2 regions of the Streptomyces pallidus (ex Mingjun et al. 2026) genome follow, and region 2 is predicted to be linked to the other one. Evidence: predicted binding sites of a transcription regulator. Region 2 holds the regulator's gene; the other holds the start of a gene.

Region 1 (9,482 bases), 1.9 Mb from region 2:
GGGATCCCGGGGGCGATCTTGATGGCCGCACGGCGCGCCGTACGGGCCGCCTGCACGGCCCAGGACAGCGGCGGCGAGTAGCCCTCCGGATCGAACACCCGGCCCCGCCCCCCGCGCCGGGCCGGGTCGAGGAACACGGCGTCGTATCCGGAGGTGTCGACACCGGTGACGTCCGCCTCGACGACCTCGACCAGGTCCGCCAGCCCCAACGCCTCCGCGTTGGCCCGGGCGACGGCGGCGGTCAACGGGTCGCGGTCCACCGCCAGCACCCGGATGCCGAGCCGGGCCAGGGCCAGGGCGTCCCCGCCGATCCCGCAGCACAGGTCGGCGACGCTGCGCACGCCGAGTGCCGCGAACCGCTCGGCCCGGTACGCGGCGACCGGGGCGCGGGTGGCCATCTCGGCGCCGCCGGGGGTGAAGTACATCCGGAACGCGTCCTCCCCGAACTTGGCCGCCGCGCGCTGCCGCAGCCGGGCCTGCCCGAGCGCGGCGGAGACCAGCGGCGCGGGGTGCTCGCGGCGCAGCCGGGTGGCGACGGCGAGCTCCTGGCCCGGGTCGTAGTCGCGGAGCGAGTCCAGGAGGGCGCGGCCCTCGGGGGTCAGGAGGGCGGCGAAGTCTTCGGGGGTCACCGCCTCATTGTCGGTCAGTGTGCGCCACTCGATGGAAGGTCGTCTTCCGTTCGCGGTGTCGGCGGGGCGGAGCGCCGTGGCGGTGTCAGGATCCGCTGCTATGCAGCTAGTACGACAAAAGAAACAAAAGACGCTTCACGGTCGCCGGCGCACCGCCGGCTCGCGCGGCCGGGCCGGGGTCGTCCTTTCCGCCCTGCTCGTCGCCGCCCTGGGAACGGCCTGCGGCTCCGGGGACTCCGGTGGCACCCCCGACCCGACCGGGAGCGGCAAGGCCGGCGCGGCGCTGGGCGCCCGCGGTGAACAGCGGGGGCCCGCCGCCCGGCAGGCCCGGCTCGTCGCGGCGAAGAAGTGGAAGCTGGCCAAGCCGCCGCTGGAGGCGCCGCCGGCACCGAAGGGCAAGCCCGAGCTCACCACCCGGGAAGGCTTCGAGGTGGACGGCCACGAAAACCTCCCGCCCGTCTTCACCACGATCCCGACGAAGGACAAGGTCGTCTTCCTGACGTTCGACGACGGCGCGGAGAAGGACCCCGAGTTCCTGAAGATGATGCAGGAGTTGAGGATCCCGTACACGGCGTTCCTCAGCGACTACCTCGTCCGCGACGACTACTCCTACTTCAAGGAGATGCAGGCGGCCGGCGTCACCCTGAACAACCACTCCGTCAACCACCGCTACCTGCCCGCGCTGTCGTACGAGAAGCAGCGCGAGGAGATCTGCGGTCAGCAGGACACGATGCAGAGGATGTTCGGCAAGCGGCCGACGGCCTTCCGCCCGCCGTACGGGAACTACAACGAGGACACCCTGCGCGCGGCCAAGTCCTGTGGCATCAAAGCGGTTCCGCTGTGGAACGCGGAGGCGTTCCCGAAGCGGATGGACTACCGTGAACGGGACCGCGACCTGCATCCCGGAGACATCATCCTCACGCATTTCCGGGGTCGCGAGGACTGGGAGGGCAGCATGCCCGACCTGGTCCGCAACGTCATGAAGACCGTCACGGACAAGGGGTACGCCGTGGCCCGCCTGGAGGACTACTTGTGAGGTACGCGCGCCGGCTGGTGGCCGGGACGCTGGCGGCCGGCGCGCTCGCGCTGTCCCTGACGGGGTGCGGGAACAGCGTCGACCCCATCGAGCGGCTCGGCCGCAAGGCCACCCACGAGCAGCCGAGCCCCTCGGCCTCGTCCGGGGCGGACGCCCGGGGCACCGCGTCGCCCTCGGCCGCCGGCGACGGCGACGCCTACCGGAAGTGGGGGCTGACCGCCCCGGTGCAGTACGCGCCGAAGCCGGCGCAGAAGCCGTCCCTGCCGCCGGCCGCTCCGGGCAGGGCACAGGTCGTGGACCGAATACCCGTGCCGGCCACGGAGAAGGTCGTCTTCCTGACCTTCGACGACGGCGCCGAGAAGGACCCCGAGTTCCTGAAGATGGCGGCCGACCTGAAGCTGCCGATCGGCATGTACCTGACCGACAACGTCGCGTCCTCGGACTACGGGCACTTCGAGAAGCTCCGGGACAACGGCTCCGGCAGCACCATCAACAACCACACCCTGACCCACCCGAACCTCCGGACCCTGCCTTTCGCGGCGCAGAAGAAGGAGATATGCGGTCAGCAGGAACGCCTGGAGAAGCGCTTCGGGACCAAGCCCACCCGCTTCCGCCCGCCGTTCGGCAACTACAACGACGACACGCTCAAGGCGGCCGCCGAATGCGGCATCTCGCAGGTGGTCCTGTGGCGGGCGTCGATGCAGATCAACAACTTCCAGTACGCCGAGGGCTCCGGCCTCAGGCCCGGCGACATCATCCTGGCCCACTTCCGCGGCCCCTCCGAGCTCAAGGGCGCGACGGAGGTCCAGATGACCACCCGCATGCTCCAGAGCATCCAGCAACAGGGCTTCCGCATAGGCCGCCTGGAGGACTACCTCTAGTGCTGTGACCGCAACCTGTGACCGCACGGGACCGCGGAACACGACCCGTTCGGGTGAAGGACGGGAGGCGCGGGGTACGGGGCCGGTTCGCCGCGGGAGGAATGGACGCACACCCCCGCCGAACCGGGAGGCGAAGCGATGCCGATCGACACCGTCGAGCGTTTCCTGAACGCCCTGAGCCCCGAACACCGGGAGAAGGTCCGAGAGCTGCCGCCCGCCCGGCAGCAGGAGCTGGCCGACGCCTGGGAGCAGGAGTTGGCGAAGGACCACGACCTCGACACCCTGTCCGAGCTGTCGCCCCCCGCGGCCGAGGCCGAGGCGGCCAGACGGGTGATGGAGTCCGCGGACGGCGGCTGAGACGCCCGGCGTCCGCGGCCGGCCGGCGCGCCGCAGTGGCGCCCCCGCGTCCGTCGCCCCCGGAGCAGCGCCCCGCGGCCCCCTCAGCCCCGCCCGGCCGCCACCACCGCCGTGATCACGGTCTCCACCGGGCCGCGGCGGTCCGCCAGGCGCTGGCGCTCCGCGCTGTCACTGATCCGCAGCAGCAGCGCGATCATGATCCAGTTGGCCAGGAGGGACGAGCCGCCCTTCGCCAGGAACGGCAGCGCCTTGCCGGTCAGCGGGATCAGCCCGGTCACGCCGCCCGCCACCACGAACACCTGGAGCGCCAGCGCGGCCGACAGGCCGACCGCCAGCAGCTTCCCGAACGGGTCGCGGGCGCCCAGCGCCATCCGCAGCCCCCGCTGCACGAGGAGCCCGTACAGGAGCAGCACCGCCATCACCCCGGCCAGGCCCAGCTCCTCGCCCACCGTCGTCAGGATGAAGTCGCTGCGCCCGGCGAACTTGATCAGCTCGGGATGTCCGAGGCCGAGCCCCGTGCCCGAGACGCCGCCGGTGCCGAAGCTGAACAGGGCCTGCGCCGACTGGTCCGAGGTGACCCCCGGCGGCCGCTCCTGCCAGTAGTACGACAGCGGGTTCAGCCAGGCGGCCACGCGCGCCTTCACGTGCGGCTCGGTCGAGCCGACGACGAACGCGCCGGCCGCGGCCATGACCAGCCCGCACACGATCCAACTCGTGCGCTCGGTGGCGACGTACAGCATCACCACGAAGACGCCGAAGAAGATCAGCGAGGTGCCCAGGTCCCGTTCGAAGACCAGCACCAGCATCGACAGGACCCACACGGTGGCGATGGGGGCGAGCTGGCGCATCGGCGGCAGCCTCAGGCCGAGGAACCGCCGGCCGGTCAGGGCGAGCGAGTCGCGGTGGACCACCAGGTAGCCGGCGAAGAAGACCGCGATCATGATCTTCACGAACTCGCCCGGCTGCGCGGAGAAGCCGCCGATGACGATCCAGCGCTTCGCCCCGTACGTGTCCGCGGGCGAGAACGCCGGCGCGATGAGCAGCACCAGCGCCGCGGCCATCGTGAGGTAGATGAACCGCTGGAGCAGCCGGTGGTCCCGCAGCAGCGCCACCACCAGCAGGCAGGCCGCCACCCCGATCACCGTCCACACCAGCTGGCCGGGGGCGTTGGCCTCGGCGCCGTACCGCTCGATGTACGACTGGTCGAGCCGGTGCAGCAGCACCAGCCCGAGCCCGGTCAGCAGCATCGCCAGCGGCAGGATCAGCGGATCGGCGTACGCGGCGAACCGGCGTACGCCCAGGTGGGCCACCAGGGCCAGCAGTCCCATGCTGATCGCGAAGCCCGAGAGGTCGACCGGCAGCTCGCCGTTCAGCCCCAGGCCGGCGCTCGCGTGCCCGAGGACGGTGATGCCGACGACGAAGACGAGCAGCAGCGCCTCGGTGCGGCGGCGGGCTCCGGCCGCCGTCGGCGGCCTCAGCCCCCGCACGTCGGTCCGATCTGGCCGTCAATGGGGCGCTTTATCTTCATATCGTCTAAGACGACGACGATCTTCCCGGGGTTCCTTCCGGTTCGCCCGGGTGGCGGGTCGGAGCGGGGAAGCGCTGGTGGGGAGCCGTCGGGATCCGGCCGACCGGGCCTCCGAGGTGGCCGGATGTGCGAACCCGGGGGACCGTATTGGCACTCCGCTTGACCGAGTGCTAATCGCCGGAATAGTCTCGCACCTGGCACTCGCCCCAGGGGAGTGCCAACACAGCGACGGGCAGGTCCGGCACCCGCGACGACGGATCCACCTGGTCGCCACCTCAGACAGTTAACCCCGTGAGATCTCCGAAGGGGGAGGTCGGATCGTGACGACCACCAGCTCCAAGGTTGCCATCAAGCCGCTTGAAGACCGCATCGTGGTCCAGCCGCTCGACGCCGAGCAGACCACGGCCTCCGGCCTGGTCATCCCGGACACCGCGAAGGAGAAGCCCCAGGAGGGCGTCGTCCTCGCCGTGGGCCCGGGCCGCTTCGAGGACGGCCAGCGTCTCCCGCTGGACGTCAACGTCGGCGACATCGTGCTGTACAGCAAGTACGGCGGCACCGAGGTGAAGTACAGCGGCGAGGAGTACCTCGTCCTCTCGGCTCGCGACGTGCTCGCGATCATCGAGAAGTAATTCACTTCTCCCAGCACTGCTTTGATCTGCGCCCCTGGTCACCCCGCTGATTGCCGGGCGGCGAGGGGCGCCGGTCGTTGAACCCCGAGTTTTCCGAGAGGGCTGAACCGCTCCCATGGCGAAGATCCTGAAGTTCGACGAGGACGCCCGTCGCGCCCTCGAGCGCGGCGTCAACAAGCTTGCCGACACGGTCAAGGTGACGATCGGCCCCAAGGGCCGCAACGTCGTCATCGACAAGAAGTTCGGCGCCCCCACCATCACCAACGACGGTGTCACCATCGCCCGCGAGGTCGAGCTGGACGACCCGTACGAGAACCTCGGCGCGCAGCTGGTGAAGGAGGTGGCGACCAAGACCAACGACATCGCGGGTGACGGCACCACCACCGCCACCGTGCTGGCCCAGGCGCTGGTCCGCGAGGGTCTGCGCAACGTCGCCGCGGGTGCCTCCCCGGCCGCCCTGAAGAAGGGCATCGACGCCGCGGTCAAGGCCGTGTCCGCCGAGCTCCTCGACACCGCCCGTCCGATCGAGGACAAGTCCGACATCGCCGCCGTGGCCGCGCTGTCCGCGCAGGACCAGCAGGTCGGCGAGCTCATCGCCGAGGCGATGGACAAGGTGGGCAAGGACGGTGTCATCACCGTCGAGGAGTCCAACGCCTTCGGCCTGGAGCTGGAGTTCACCGAGGGCATGGCCTTCGACAAGGGCTACCTGTCGCCGTACTTCGTCACGGACCAGGAGCGCATGGAGGCCGTCCTCGAGGACCCCTTCATCCTGATCCACCAGGGCAAGATCTCCGCGATCCAGGACCTGCTGCCGCTGCTGGAGAAGGTCATCCAGTCGGGTGGCTCCAAGCCGCTGCTGATCATCGCCGAGGACGTCGAGGGCGAGGCCCTCTCCACCCTCGTCGTCAACAAGATCCGCGGCACCTTCAACGCGGTCGCCGTCAAGGCGCCCGGCTTCGGTGACCGCCGCAAGGCGATGCTGCAGGACATGGCCACCCTCACCGGTGCCACCGTCATCGCCGAGGAGGTCGGCCTCAAGCTCGACCAGGCCGGCCTGGACGTCCTGGGCACCGCGCGCCGCGTGACCATCACCAAGGACGACACCACGATCGTCGACGGTGCCGGCACCGCCGAGGACGTGCTCGGCCGCGTCAACCAGATCAAGGGCGAGATCGAGGCGACCGACTCGGACTGGGACCGCGAGAAGCTGCAGGAGCGCCTGGCGAAGCTCGCCGGCGGCGTCTGCGTCATCAAGGTCGGCGCCGCCACCGAGGTGGAGCTGAAGGAGAAGAAGCACCGTCTGGAGGACGCCATCTCCGCGACCCGCGCCGCGGTCGAGGAGGGCATCGTCTCCGGTGGTGGCTCCGCGCTGGTCCACGCCGTCAAGGTCCTGGAGGACAACCTCGGGCTGACCGGCGACGAGGGCACGGGTGTCGCGGTCGTCCGCCGCGCCGCCGTCGAGCCGCTGCGCTGGATCGCCGAGAACGCCGGCCTCGAGGGCTACGTCATCACCTCCAAGGTGGGCGAGCTGGAGAAGGGCAACGGCTTCAACGCCGCCACCGGCGAGTACGGCGACCTGGTCAAGGCCGGCGTCATCGACCCGGTCAAGGTCACCCGCTCCGCCCTGGAGAACGCCGCCTCCATCGCCTCCCTGCTGCTCACGACCGAGACCCTGGTCGTCGAGAAGAAGGAAGAGGAAGAGGCCAACGGTCACGGGCACGGCCACGGTCACGGCCACAGCCACTGACCCGTCGGTCCTGACCGCGCCGGGCGCTGACCCGGCGCGGTACCGACCACGCCGAAAGGCCCCGGGCCCCGCCGCTGTCCAGTGGTGGGGCCGGGGCCTTCGCCGTGTGCGCCCCGCCCGGTGGGGCTGCTACATCGCGCCGAGCTCCCGCATCAGGCGCATGGCGTCGTAGTGCCACCAGCCTTCCTTGATCATTCCGTCCTCGCACCGGAAGACCGTGGTGCCGGTCATCGTGCAGGTCTTGCCGGTCGGGGCGATGCCCATGAACTCGCCCTTGTGCTTGCCGGTCCAGGTCCACAGCGTGGTGACGTAGTCGTCCTGGGCCACCTGCGCGTCACGGGTGAAGGAGAAGTCGAAGGCGGCCCGCCACATCTGGCAGTCCTCGCGGATGCCCTCGCGCCCCATCTTGTCGACGGGGTTGCTGATGTCGTGGTCGCGGTAGTCGGCCGCGAAGATCTCCTCGATGGCGTCCAGGTCCCCCCGCGTCGCGACGTCGTCGAGCATCCGGTTCGCGAGCAGGGTGTTGAGGTGCTCGTCGCGGACCACGTCGAGGTTGGTGAACCGCGGCATCCCGTCGCAGAGAGCCACCATCTCCTGGAACATCTTGTCCGTCTCCGGGAGGTGAGAGTTCTTCATGGCGTCTTCGTACGACGGGAATTCGACCACGTCGACATAGTGCGTCTCGGATTCGCGGTCCCTGCCGAGGACGCTGTGCGTCACGGTGCGCTTGCCGTTGGTCTGCTCCAGGTAGCGGTCGAGCAGATCGTTGACGGCCTCGGGCCTGCTGGTCTCGTAATCGACAATTTGTACGAATGTCATGGCGTCTCCCGGGCTGGAAGGGATACGTCCAGTTTAGGGAGATTTCATCCGTTCGGCCGGTTTGTCGATGCGGGCCGCCGCCCGTCGCCTTGGGCTACCGGGGCCCGTACTTGCGGCCCGTACGCGAGGACAACCCGCCCAGCAGCCCGCGCGGCGTCAGCTTCACCACGCCCATCAGCGCCTTGTACCGCGGGTCCGGGACCGAGACCGTCTTGCCGCGCGCCAGGTCGTCGAGGGCCGCCGCCACCAGCTTGTCGGCGTCCAACCACATCCAGTTGGGGATGTTGTCCGTGCCCATGCCGGCCCGCTGGTGGAACTCCGTCCGCACGAAGCCGGGGCACAGCGCCATCAGCCGCACGCCCGACCCGGCCAGGTCCCGCGCCGCGCCCTGGGTGAACTGCACGACCCAGGCCTTGCTGGCGCCGTACGTGCCCCGCGGCACGAAGGCCGCCACCGAGGCCACGTTGATGACGCCGCCGCGGCCGCGCGAGCGCATCGACGCGGTGGCCGCCGAGGTCAGCCGCAGCACCGCCTCGACGTGCACCTTCAGCATGGTCAGCTCGTCGGCCATGGAGACCTCGAGGTAGCGGCCCTTGTTGCCGAACCCGGCGTTGTTGACCAGCAGGTCCACCGGGTGCGTCCGGTCGTCGAGGCGCCGCTCGACCGCGGCGATGCCCGCCTCGGTCGACAGGTCCGCCGTCAGCACCTCGGCCTCGATGCCGTGCCGGTCGTGCAGTTCCGTGGCCTGCTCGGCGAGGCGCGCGGTGTCGCGGGCGACCAGCACGAGGTTGTGGCCCTGGGCGGCGAGCTTGCGGGCGAAGGCGGCGCCGATGCCCGCCGTGGATCCAGTGATCAGCGCAGTCGTCATGTGCGCAACCTAGCCGCCCCGGACGACAGTCCGGAGCGGGCCCGCCCTGGCGGTACCACTTCGTCCGCTTTCCCCCCTGCGGGGGTCGCGGGCTCATCGGCGGCCCGTCGCCGGCCGACTACTTCCCGTACTTCTCCAGGTGGGCGCGGACCTCCTCGTGGGCCTTCGGCTCCATCGCCGCGCCGGCCGCCAGGGTCCGCGGGAGCAGCGCCCGTTCGAGGGTGAAGGCCCGGAACCAGAGCCCCACCGTCACGTCGTGGTCCGGGCGGCTGACCACCTCCACCGCGTCCCCGGCCGAGACCTCCCCCTCCTGCAGCACGCGCAGGTACGCGCCCGGCCGTACGGCCTGCGTGTACCGCTTGACCCAGCCCGGCTCACCGAGCGCCCCCTGGAAGGTGGCGCACGGGATGCGCGCCGAGGCCACCTCCAGGACGAGGTCGGCGCCGATCCGCCAGCGTTCGCCGAGGAGCGCGCCGGTCACGTCGATGCCGGAGGTGGTGAGGTTCTCCCCGAAGATCCCGCCGGGCAGTTCGCGCCCCAGCTCGTCCTCCCACCAGTCCAGGTCCTCGCGCGCGTAGGCGTACACCGCCTGGTGCTCGCCGCCGTGGTGGCGCAGGTCGCAGACGGCGTCACCCTCCATCCCGCTCGCGCCGACCCCCTTGGGGCCGGGGGCGAAGACCCGGACCGGGCCGGGGGCCGGCCGCTTGCCGATCCCGGTCACCCCGCCCTCGGCGGTGGTGTAGTCGACGGCCGTCGCCCGGCCGAGGTTCACGGAGATCACATGCTTGGGCACCATGGGCACACGCTAGCCGAGGACCCTCAAAGGGGCACGGGAGTATGTGCGCCGCCATCAAAGCCGGGCTTATGCTCGAAGAATGATCGAGGCACGCCATCTCCGGGTCCTGCGCGCCGTGGCCGACACCGGCTCCTTCTCCGCCGCCGCCCGCGAACTCGGCTGCACCCAGCCCGCCGTCTCCCAGCAGATGAA
Region 2 (9,482 bases):
CACCCCGGGCCGCCCCGAGGCCTGCGTCGCGGAGGCCCGCCGGGCCGGCTTCGAGCACGTCAACCTGGACCTGATCTACGGCACGCCGGGGGAGTCGGACGACGACTGGCGGGCGTCGCTGGACGCGGCCCTCGGCGCCGGCCCGGACCACGTCTCCGCGTACGCCCTGATCGTGGAGGAGGGCACGCAGCTCGCCCGCCGGATCCGCCGCGGCGAGGTCCCCATGACCGACGACGACGTCCACGCGGACCGGTACCTGATCGCGGACGAGGTGTTCGCGGCGGCCGGCTACTCCTGGTACGAGGTCTCCAACTGGGCCGCCTCCGAGGCGGGCCGCTGCCTGCACAACGAGCTGTACTGGCGGGGCGCGGACTGGTGGGGCGCGGGCCCCGGCGCGCACAGCCACGTCGGCGGGGTGCGCTGGTGGAACGTGAAGCACCCCGGCGCCTACGCGGCCGCGCTGGCCGCGGGCCGGTCCCCCGGCGCCGGCCGCGAGCTGCTGTCCGAGGAGGACCGGCGCGTCGAGCGGATCCTGCTGGAGCTGCGGCTCGTGGACGGCTGCCCGCTGTCCCTGCTGGCCCCGGCCGGCCTGGCGGCCTCCCGCCGCGCCGTGGAGGACGGCCTGCTGGAGTCGGGCCCGTACGCGGCCGGGCGCGCCGTGCTCACCCTGCGGGGCCGGCTGCTGGCCGACGCGGTGGTCCGGGACCTGGTCGACTGACACCGGCGCCCGGCCCGAACCTCGGCGGCGCGGCGCGGCGCGGCGCGGGTCGGGGCCGGCTGGCCGCGGGCCGGCGGTGTGGGCCGGGTCAGGCCGTGACGTGGTCGATGAGGTGCTCCACCGCGCCCAGCAGGGCGGGCTCCAGGTCCCTGTACGACGTCACCCGGGACAGGACGTGCTGCCAGGCGGCCCCGGTGTGCTCGGGCCAGCCCAGCGCCCGGCAGACGCCCGTCTTCCAGTCCTGGCCGCGCGGGACCTCGGGCCAGGCGGCGATGCCCAGCGCGGAGGGCTTCACGGCCTGCCAGACGTCCACGTACGGGTGGCCCAGCACCAGCACGTCGTCACTGGCGACGGCGGCGGCGATCCGGGACTCCTTCGAGCCGGGCACCAGGTGGTCGACCAGGACGCCCAGGCGGGCGTCCGGGCCGGGCGCGAACTCCGCGACGACGTCGGGCAGGTGGTCGACGCCCTCCAGGTACTCCACGACGACGCCCTCGATCCGCAGGTCGTCGCCCCACACCCGCTCGACCAGCTCGGCGTCGTGCCGGCCCTCCACGTAGATCCGCCCCGCCCGCGCCACCCGGGCCCTGGCCCCCGGGACCGCGATCGAGCCCGAGGCCGTGCGCCGCGGCCCCGCCGAGGCCCGGGCGACGGGCCGGACGAGGGTGACCACGGCGCCCTCCAGCAGAAAGCCGCTGGGCTCCAGCGGGAAGACCCGCCGCTTGCCGAAGCGGTCCTCCAGGGTCACGGTGCCCGCCTCGCAGGCCACCACGGCGCCGCAGAAGTCCGTACCGGCCACCTCGACCACCAGGTCGGGATCGGCTGGCACCTCGGGCACGGCCGGGGCGCGCTTCCACGGCGGGGTCAGGTCGGGGGAGTACTCACGCATCCGGCCGCCCCTGGGAGAGCGGGTGCGCGCCCGGGTCCGACAGGCCGAACCGGACGGCCAGTGCGTCGCGTTGCGCGCGGACGAAGGCCGCGTCGACCACGGCGCCGTGCCCCGGCACGTACAGCGCGTCCTCCCCGCCCAGCGCCAGCAGTCGGTCCACGGCCGCCGGCCACTGCTCGGGCAGCGCGTCCCGGCCCGCCTGGGGCTCGCCGGACTCCTCCACGAGGTCGCCGCAGAACACCGTCTCGCGCTCGCCCGGCACGAAGACGGCCAGGTCGTAGGGGGTGTGGCCGGGCCCCACGTTGGCCAGCAGCACCTGGACGCCGCCCAGGTCCAGCGTCCACTCGCCCGATACCAGGTGCCGCGGGGGCACCAGCAGGTCCGCGGCTTCGGCGGCCTCGGCCGCGTCCAGGCCCTGGCGCACCGCGTCCTCCCGGAGCTCGTCGCGCCGCGAGCGGAGCTCGCCGTCCAGCCCGACCGCCCCGTAGACCTCGGCCCCGGAGAAGGCCGCGCTGCCCAGGACATGATCGAAATGTCCGTGGGTGAATGCGATATGGGTCACGTGCCGGCCCGTCAGCCGCTCGGCCTCGGCCCTCAGCGAGGCCCCCTCACGAACGCTCGAACCGGGGTCGATCATCAGGACGGAATCGTCCCCGACCACCAGTCCCACCGTGCAATCCCACACCGGAAGACGCTTGCGGCCGGTCCGCCGTGTCAAACGTTCCCAATTCGTGTCTTCCCACCGTACGTCCATACCGCGACGCTACCTGGCGGGCCACCCTTGCTAGCCGTGCACTACCCGGCCGTACACTGGCCGGGGGATCGCTGGCACTCCGACGAGGCGAGTGCCAGAAGCAGTGGACCACGACGACCCGCATCACAGCTGGAGGTGTGCGCGATGCTCAGCGAACGCAGACTCGAGGTGCTCCGCGCCATCGTCCAGGACTACGTCGGGACGGAGGAGCCGGTCGGCTCCAAGGCGCTGACCGAGCGCCACAAGCTCGGCGTGTCGCCGGCCACCGTGCGCAACGACATGGCCGTCCTGGAGGAGGAGGGCTACATCGCCCAGCCGCACACCAGTGCCGGCCGGATCCCCACGGACAAGGGCTACCGCCTCTTCGTCGACAAGCTGGCGGACGTCAAGCCGCTGTCGACGCCGGAGCGCCGGGCCATCCAGAACTTCCTCGACGGCGCCGTCGACCTCGACGACGTCATCGGCCGGACGGTGCGGCTGCTCTCGACGCTGACCCGGCAGGTCGCGATCGTGCAGTACCCGTCGCTGACCCGCTCCACGGTCCGGCACGTCGAGCTGCTCGCGCTGGCGCCGGCCCGCCTGATGCTGGTGCTGATCACCGACACCGGTCGGGTCGAACAGCGGCTGGTCGACTGCCCGGCGCCGTTCGCCGAGACCTCGCTCGCCGATCTGCGGGCGAGGCTCAACAGCAGGGTCGTCGGCCGCAGGTTCACCGATGTCCCGCGGCTCGTGCAGGACCTCCCGGAGGCCTTCGAGCCGGACGACCGGGGCACGGTCGCGACCGTGCTCCAGACGTTGCTGGAGACGCTGGCGGAGGAGGCGGAGGAGCGGCTGATGATCGGCGGCACCGCCAATCTGACGCGCTCCGGACACGATTTCCCCCTGACGATCAGGCCGGTGCTGGAGGCGCTGGAGGAGCAGGTCGTGCTCCTCAAGCTGCTCGGCGAGGCCAGTGAATCGGGTATGGCTGTACGAATCGGGCATGAGAACGCTTACGAGGGACTGAACTCCACGTCCGTCGTGTCGGTCGGCTACGGTTCGGGCGGCGAGAGTGTCGCCAAACTCGGCGTGGTCGGACCGACCCGCATGGACTACCCCGGAACGATGGGAGCGGTACGCGCAGTGGCACGTTACGTCGGACAGATCCTGGCGGAGTCGTAAGTGGCCACGGACTACTACGCCGTACTCGGCGTACGCCGCGACGCATCGCAGGACGAGATCAAGAAGGCCTTCCGCCGCCTGGCGCGTGAACTCCACCCGGACGTGAATCCGGACCCGAAGACGCAGGAGCGCTTCAAGGAGATCAACGCCGCGTACGAGGTCCTCTCGGACCCGCAGAAGAAGCAGGTCTACGACCTCGGCGGGGACCCGCTGTCCTCCTCGGGCGGCGCCGGTGGCGCGGGCGGCTTCGGCGCGGGCGGCTTCGGCAACTTCTCCGACATCATGGACGCCTTCTTCGGCCAGGCGGCGCAGCGCGGACCGCGCTCGCGGACCCGTCGCGGCCAGGACGCCATGATCCGCCTCGACCTGGAGCTGGACGAGGCCGCGTTCGGTACGACCAAGGACATCCAGGTCGACACCGCCGTCGTCTGCACCACCTGCTCCGGTGAGGGCGCGGCGCCCGGCACCTCGGCGCAGACGTGTGACATGTGCCGTGGCCGCGGTGAGGTGTCGCAGGTCACCCGGTCCTTCCTGGGCCAGGTCATGACCTCGCGCCCCTGCCCCCAGTGCCAGGGCTTCGGCACCGTCGTCCCGACCCCGTGCCCCGAGTGCGCGGGCGACGGCCGGGTCCGCTCCCGCCGCAGCCTCACGGTCAAGATCCCGGCCGGCGTCGAGAACGGCACCCGGATCCAGCTCGCGGGCGAGGGCGAGGTCGGCCCCGGCGGCGGCCCCGCCGGCGACCTGTACGTCGAGATCCACGAGCTGCCGCACCCGGTGTTCCAGCGGCGCGGCGACGACCTGCACTGCACGGTGACCATCCCCATGACGGCGGCGGCCCTCGGCACCAAGTGCCCGCTGGAGACGCTCGACGGCATGGAGGAGGTCGACATCCGGCCCGGCACCCAGTCCGGCCAGTCGATCCCGCTGCACGGCCGGGGCGTGACGCACCTGCGCGGCGGCGGCCGCGGCGACCTGATCGTCCACGTCGAGGTGCAGACCCCGGGCAAGCTGGACGCCCAGCAGGAGGAGCTGCTGCGCCAGCTCGCCAAGCTGCGCGGCGAGGAGCGGCCGATGGGCCAGTTCGCGCCGGGCCAGCAGGGCCTCTTCAGCCGTCTGAAGGACGCGTTCAACGGCCGCTGAGCGGCCCGCGGGAGACCGCCCACACGACGTACGAGCCCGGTCCGGGGACATCCCGGGCCGGGCTCGGCGCTCCTGCCGGGACACCGGTCGGGCGGGGTGGTCGCGGGGCGGTCACGGAGATTCGGCGCCGGGGGCGGGACGTGGCACGATGCTGGACATGTCCTTGGCACTGAGCGGTCTCCACCGGTACCCGATCGTGCAGGCTCCCATGGCGGGCGGGGCCTCCTGTCCGCCGCTCGCCGCAGCCGTGTGCGAGGCGGGCGCCCTGGGCTTCCTCGCCGGCGGCTACAAGACCGCCGACGGCATGTACCAGGAGGTCAAACGGCTGCGCGCGCTCACCCGGCGCCCGTTCGGCGTGAACCTCTTCATGCCGCAGACCGGCCCCGTCGACCAGGCCGCCGTCGAGGCCTACCGCGGCCAACTCGCCGGCGAGGCCACCTGGTACGACGTCTCGATCGCCGAAGAGGACACCCTCGGCACCAGCGACGACGGCTACGACGCCAAGCTGGCGATCCTCCTGGAGGACCCGGTCCCGGTGGTGTCGTTCACCTTCGGCTGCCCCACGGCCGCCGTCATCGCCTCCCTGCACACGGCGGGCACGTACAGCATCGTCACCGTCACCTCGATCGACGAGGCCCGCGCCGCCCAGGCGGCGGGCGCCGACGCCGTCTGCGTCCAGGGCGTGGAGGCGGGCGGCCACCAGGGCACCCACCGCGACGACCCGCAGGCCGACGCCACGGCCGGGGTCGGCCTGCTCGCGCTCGTGGCGCAGGTCCGCGAGGCGGTGGCCCTCCCGATCATCGCGGCGGGCGGACTGATGCGCGGCTCGCAGATCGCGGCGCTGATGGCGGCCGGCGCGGAGGCGGCCCAGCTCGGCACGGCCTTCCTCGCCTGCCCGGAGTCCGGGGCGCACCCGCTGCACAAGAAGGCACTGACGGACCCCCTGTTCCCGCACACCGAGCTCACCAGGGCGTTCTCCGGGCGCCCGGCCCGCGGCCTGGTCAACCGTTTCATGCGGGAGCACGGCCCCTACGCCCCCGCCGCCTACCCGCAGGTCCACCACATGACCGCGGGGCTGCGCAAGGCGGCCGCCGCGGCCGGCGACCCGCAGGGCATGGCCCTGTGGGCCGGGCAGGGGCACCGGCTGGCCCGGGCGATGCCGGCCGGGGAGCTGGTGGAGGTGCTGGCGGCGGAACTGGCCGAGGCGCAGAGCGCGTTGAACGACATGCAGCAGAGGAGTACGTCATGACCGCCCCCGTGTTCGTGGTCGAGGAGGTCCCCGCGGGGCCGGAGTTCGTCCTGGACGGCCCGGAGGGCCGGCACGCGGTGTCCGTGAAGCGGCTGAACCCGGGCGAGGAGGTGGTCCTCACCGACGGCCGCGGCGGCTGGGCCGAGGCCGTCGTCAAGGCGGCGGAGGGCAAGGACCGGCTGGCCGTGGCGGTGTCCGCCACGGGCCGTGAGCCCGAGCCGGAGGTCCGGATCACCGTGGTCCAGGCCCTGCCCAAGGGCGACCGCGGCGAGGTGGCCGTCGAGACCATGACCGAGACCGGGGTGGACGCGATCGTCCCCTGGCAGGCCTCTCGCTGCATCACCCAGTGGCGCGGCGACCGCGGCGCCAAGTCGCTGGCCAAGTGGCGCAACACCGCCCGAGAGGCGGGCAAGCAGTCCCGCCGCGTCCGCTTCCCCGAGGTGGCCGAGGCCATGACCACCAAGCAGGTCGCGGCCCTGCTGGCCGACGCCGACCTGGCGGTGGTGCTCCACGAGGACCGCGACCACCCGTCGGGCGCACTGGCCACGGCCGAGCTCCCGGCCGCGGGCTCCATCGTCCTGGTGGTCGGCCCCGAGGGCGGCGTCTCGCCCGAGGAGCTGGCCCTCTTCGCGGAGGCGGGCGCCCACCCCTTCCGCCTGGGCCCCTCGGTGCTGCGCACGTCCACGGCGGGCACCGCGGCGACGGCGGTCCTGCTGGCCCGTACCGGCCGCTGGTCCTGAAATCCCCCGTGGGGGCGGGTCGGCGCCGGATACGATCTCCAGAATGATCCACACCGGTCCGGGCCGCCCGCCCGGGTCACCACCCCACCTCACGGAAGGCGCATCGATGGCCGGCGAACCGCAGGCGGACTGCCTGTTCTGCAAGATCGTCGCGGGGCAGGTCCCGGCGACCGTGGTCCTGGAGACCGACACGGTCGTCGCCTTCCGGGACATCAACCCGCAGGCGCCCACGCACGTGCTCGTCATCCCCAAGGCGCACTACCCCGACGCGGCGTCGCTGGCCGCCGGGGCGCCGGAGCTCGCCGCCGACGTGCTGCGCGAGGCCGGGGCCATCGCCGCCCAGGAGAAGGTCGACGACCACGGCTACCGGATCGTGTTCAACACGGGCTCCGGCGCGGGCCAGACGGTCTTCCACGCGCACGCGCACGTCCTGGGCGGGCGCGGCCTGCAGTGGCCGCCGGGATAAGGCCGTGTCCGTACGAGAGTTCGTGGTGCTGGGCACCGCCAGCCAGGTGCCCACCCGCCACCGCAACCACAACGGCTACCTCCTGCGCTGGGACGGCGAGGGGATCCTCTTCGACCCGGGTGAGGGGACCCAGCGGCAGATGCTCCGCGCGGGGGTGGCCGCGCACGACATCAACCGGATCTGCGTCACGCACTTCCACGGCGACCACAGCCTCGGCCTCGCCGGAGTCATCCAGCGCATCAACCTCGACCAGGTCCCGCACCCGGTCACCGCGCACTACCCGGCCTCCGGGCAGAAGTTCTTCGACCGGCTCCGGTACGCCACCGCCTACCGGGAGACCGTCCAGCTGCGCGAGGAGCCCGTGGCGCAGGACGGAACGCTGGCCGAGGGGCCCTCGTACGTCCTCGAAGCCCGTCTCCTGTCGCACCCGGTGGAGTCCTTCGGCTACCGGCTCACCGAGCCCGACGGGCGCCGCATGCTGCCAGAACTCCTCGCCCGGCACGGGATCAAGGGCCCCGACGTGGGCCGGATCCAGCGCGAGGGCCGACTGGACGGGGTCATGCTCGACGACGTCAGCGAGCTGCGGCCCGGCCAGAGCTTCGCCTTCGTCATGGACACCAGGCTCTGCCCCGGCGTGGAGGCCCTCGCGGAGGGCTGCGACATGCTGGTCATCGAGTCCACCTTCCTCGACGAGGACGCCCAGCTGGCCGCCGACCACGGGCACCTGACCGCCGGCCAGGCGGCCCGCGTCGCCCGCGACGGCGGAGTGCGCCACCTCGTGCTGACGCACTTCTCGCAGCGCTACGGCGACCCCTTCGAGTTCGAGCGGCAGGCCCGCGCGGCCGGCTTCGAGGGCGAACTGACCGTCGCCGCCGACCTCGCCCGGGTGCCGGTGCCCAAGCGGCGCCAGGACTGACCGGGCGCGGGCGGGCGCCCGCGTCCCGGCCGGTGGGGCAGCGTCCCGGCGGTGACGTACGCCACACTTGGCTGTGAGTCCGGCCCGGACGGGCGGGCTGCCGGCCCTCCGCCGGGAACGACCGCCGGCGGAGACGACCCTTCGCGCCGATCGGGGAGTGCACCGTGACCAACCGGGACAGCAGACTCAGCCTCAGCGCCGACGTGGACCCGCTCGGTCCGCTGCGCGACCCCCAGGACCCGGGGTACGACGTCTTCCTGACCGGCACGGTCTTCCTCGACATCATCTTCACCGGCCTCGACTCCGCCCCGGTGCGCGGTACGGAGTCCTGGGCGCGGGGCATGGGCTCCAGCCCCGGCGGCGTGGCCAACATGGCCACCGCGCTCGCCCGGCTGGGCCTGCGGACCTCGCTGGCCGCGGCTTTCGGGGACGACCACTACGGCGAGTACTGCTGGGACGCGCTGGAACAGGGCGAGGGCATCGACCTGTCCATGTCGCGGACCATCCCCGGCTGGCACAGCCCGGTCACCGTCTCGATGGCGTACGAGGGCGAGCGGACGATGATCTCGCACGGCCACGAAGCGCCGCCCCCGCCCGACGCCGCCCCCTTCCTGCAGTGCCCGCCGCGCACCCGGGCGGCCGTGGCCTCGCTCGCCCCGGACCGGGCGGACGGTTGGATCGGGGAGGCGGCCCGCCGCGGTTCGCGGATCTTCGCGGACGTGGGATGGGACGAGACGGGGCGCTGGGACCTCGGCGCACTGGCCGACCTGGAGCACTGCGACGCGTTCCTGCCGAACGCGGGCGAGGCGATGCGGTACACGCGGACCGAGTGCCCGAGGGCGGCGGCGCGGGCGCTGGCCGAGCGGGTCCCGGTCGCCGTGGTCACGCTGGGCGCGGAGGGCTCGTACGCGGTGGATTCGGGGTCCGGTGAGACGGCGGAGGTGCCGGGGATCGCGGTGGACGCGCTCGACCCGACCGGCGCCGGGGACGTCTACGTGGCCGGGTTCGTCACCGGGACGCTGGCCGGGTGGCCGCTGGTCGACCGGCTCGCCTTCGCGGGCCTGACGGCGGCCCTGTCGGTCCAGGAGTTCGGCGGCTCCCTGTCGGCCCCGGGCTGGGCCGAGGTGGCCCACTGGTGGCAGACGGCCCCGGACGGGCTGCGCGGCCGCTACGGCTTCCTCGACGAGCTGCTTCCGCGGGACGCGGCCCGGGGGCCGCGCCGCCGGGCGGTCCCGACGATCGGCTTCCGCCACTCCGCGTAGCGGCCCGGCGCCCCGCACCGGGGCCGGACGCCCGTGCGCGGCCCGCTCGGGGCCGGCTGGAGGGGCGCTGGAAAACCCCTCGGTACCGCCGCCGCGGCGACGTACCCTTGGTACTCCGGAGGTCGTCGATCGGCGCGGCCCCTCAGCGGGAGGTATGTGCAGGCCACAGTGCCGGCCCATGACTCAG

What was found. The regulator HrcA, encoded in region 2, represses chaperone genes, less so after heat shock. The targets are predictions, from matches to a motif close to TTNGCACTCNGNNNNNCNGAGTGCNAA.
Region 1: groES (co-chaperone GroES) is a predicted target of HrcA. The motif match lies at 4,579-4,605, and genes of this name have one in related genera.

What each region holds. Positions count from the first base shown of each region.
Region 1 covers NZ_CP196181.1:3,274,065-3,283,546, reverse strand. Annotated here, with positions in the region: gene ACSHWO_RS14075 (class I SAM-dependent methyltransferase) at 1-629, opposite strand, end outside; gene ACSHWO_RS14070 (polysaccharide deacetylase family protein) at 730-1,665, shown strand; gene ACSHWO_RS14065 (polysaccharide deacetylase family protein) at 1,662-2,546, shown strand; gene ACSHWO_RS14060 (hypothetical protein) at 2,685-2,903, shown strand; gene ACSHWO_RS14055 (FtsW/RodA/SpoVE family cell cycle protein) at 2,987-4,390, opposite strand; gene groES (co-chaperone GroES) at 4,752-5,060, shown strand; gene groL (chaperonin GroEL) at 5,176-6,807, shown strand; gene ACSHWO_RS14040 (ester cyclase) at 6,937-7,626, opposite strand; gene ACSHWO_RS14035 (SDR family NAD(P)-dependent oxidoreductase) at 7,721-8,494, opposite strand; gene ACSHWO_RS14030 (MOSC domain-containing protein) at 8,613-9,290, opposite strand; gene ACSHWO_RS14025 (LysR family transcriptional regulator) at 9,370-9,482, shown strand, end outside.
Region 2 covers NZ_CP196181.1:5,142,172-5,151,653, forward strand. Annotated here, with positions in the region: gene hemW (radical SAM family heme chaperone HemW) at 1-718, shown strand, start outside; gene ACSHWO_RS22715 (DUF3097 domain-containing protein) at 807-1,607, opposite strand; gene ACSHWO_RS22720 (MBL fold metallo-hydrolase) at 1,600-2,361, opposite strand; gene hrcA (heat-inducible transcriptional repressor HrcA) at 2,506-3,522, shown strand; gene dnaJ (molecular chaperone DnaJ) at 3,523-4,662, shown strand; gene ACSHWO_RS22735 (nitronate monooxygenase) at 4,820-5,911, shown strand; gene ACSHWO_RS22740 (16S rRNA (uracil(1498)-N(3))-methyltransferase) at 5,908-6,651, shown strand; gene ACSHWO_RS22745 (histidine triad nucleotide-binding protein) at 6,758-7,117, shown strand; gene ACSHWO_RS22750 (ribonuclease Z) at 7,122-8,033, shown strand; gene ACSHWO_RS22755 (carbohydrate kinase family protein) at 8,198-9,295, shown strand; gene ACSHWO_RS22760 (PhoH family protein) at 9,474-9,482, shown strand, end outside.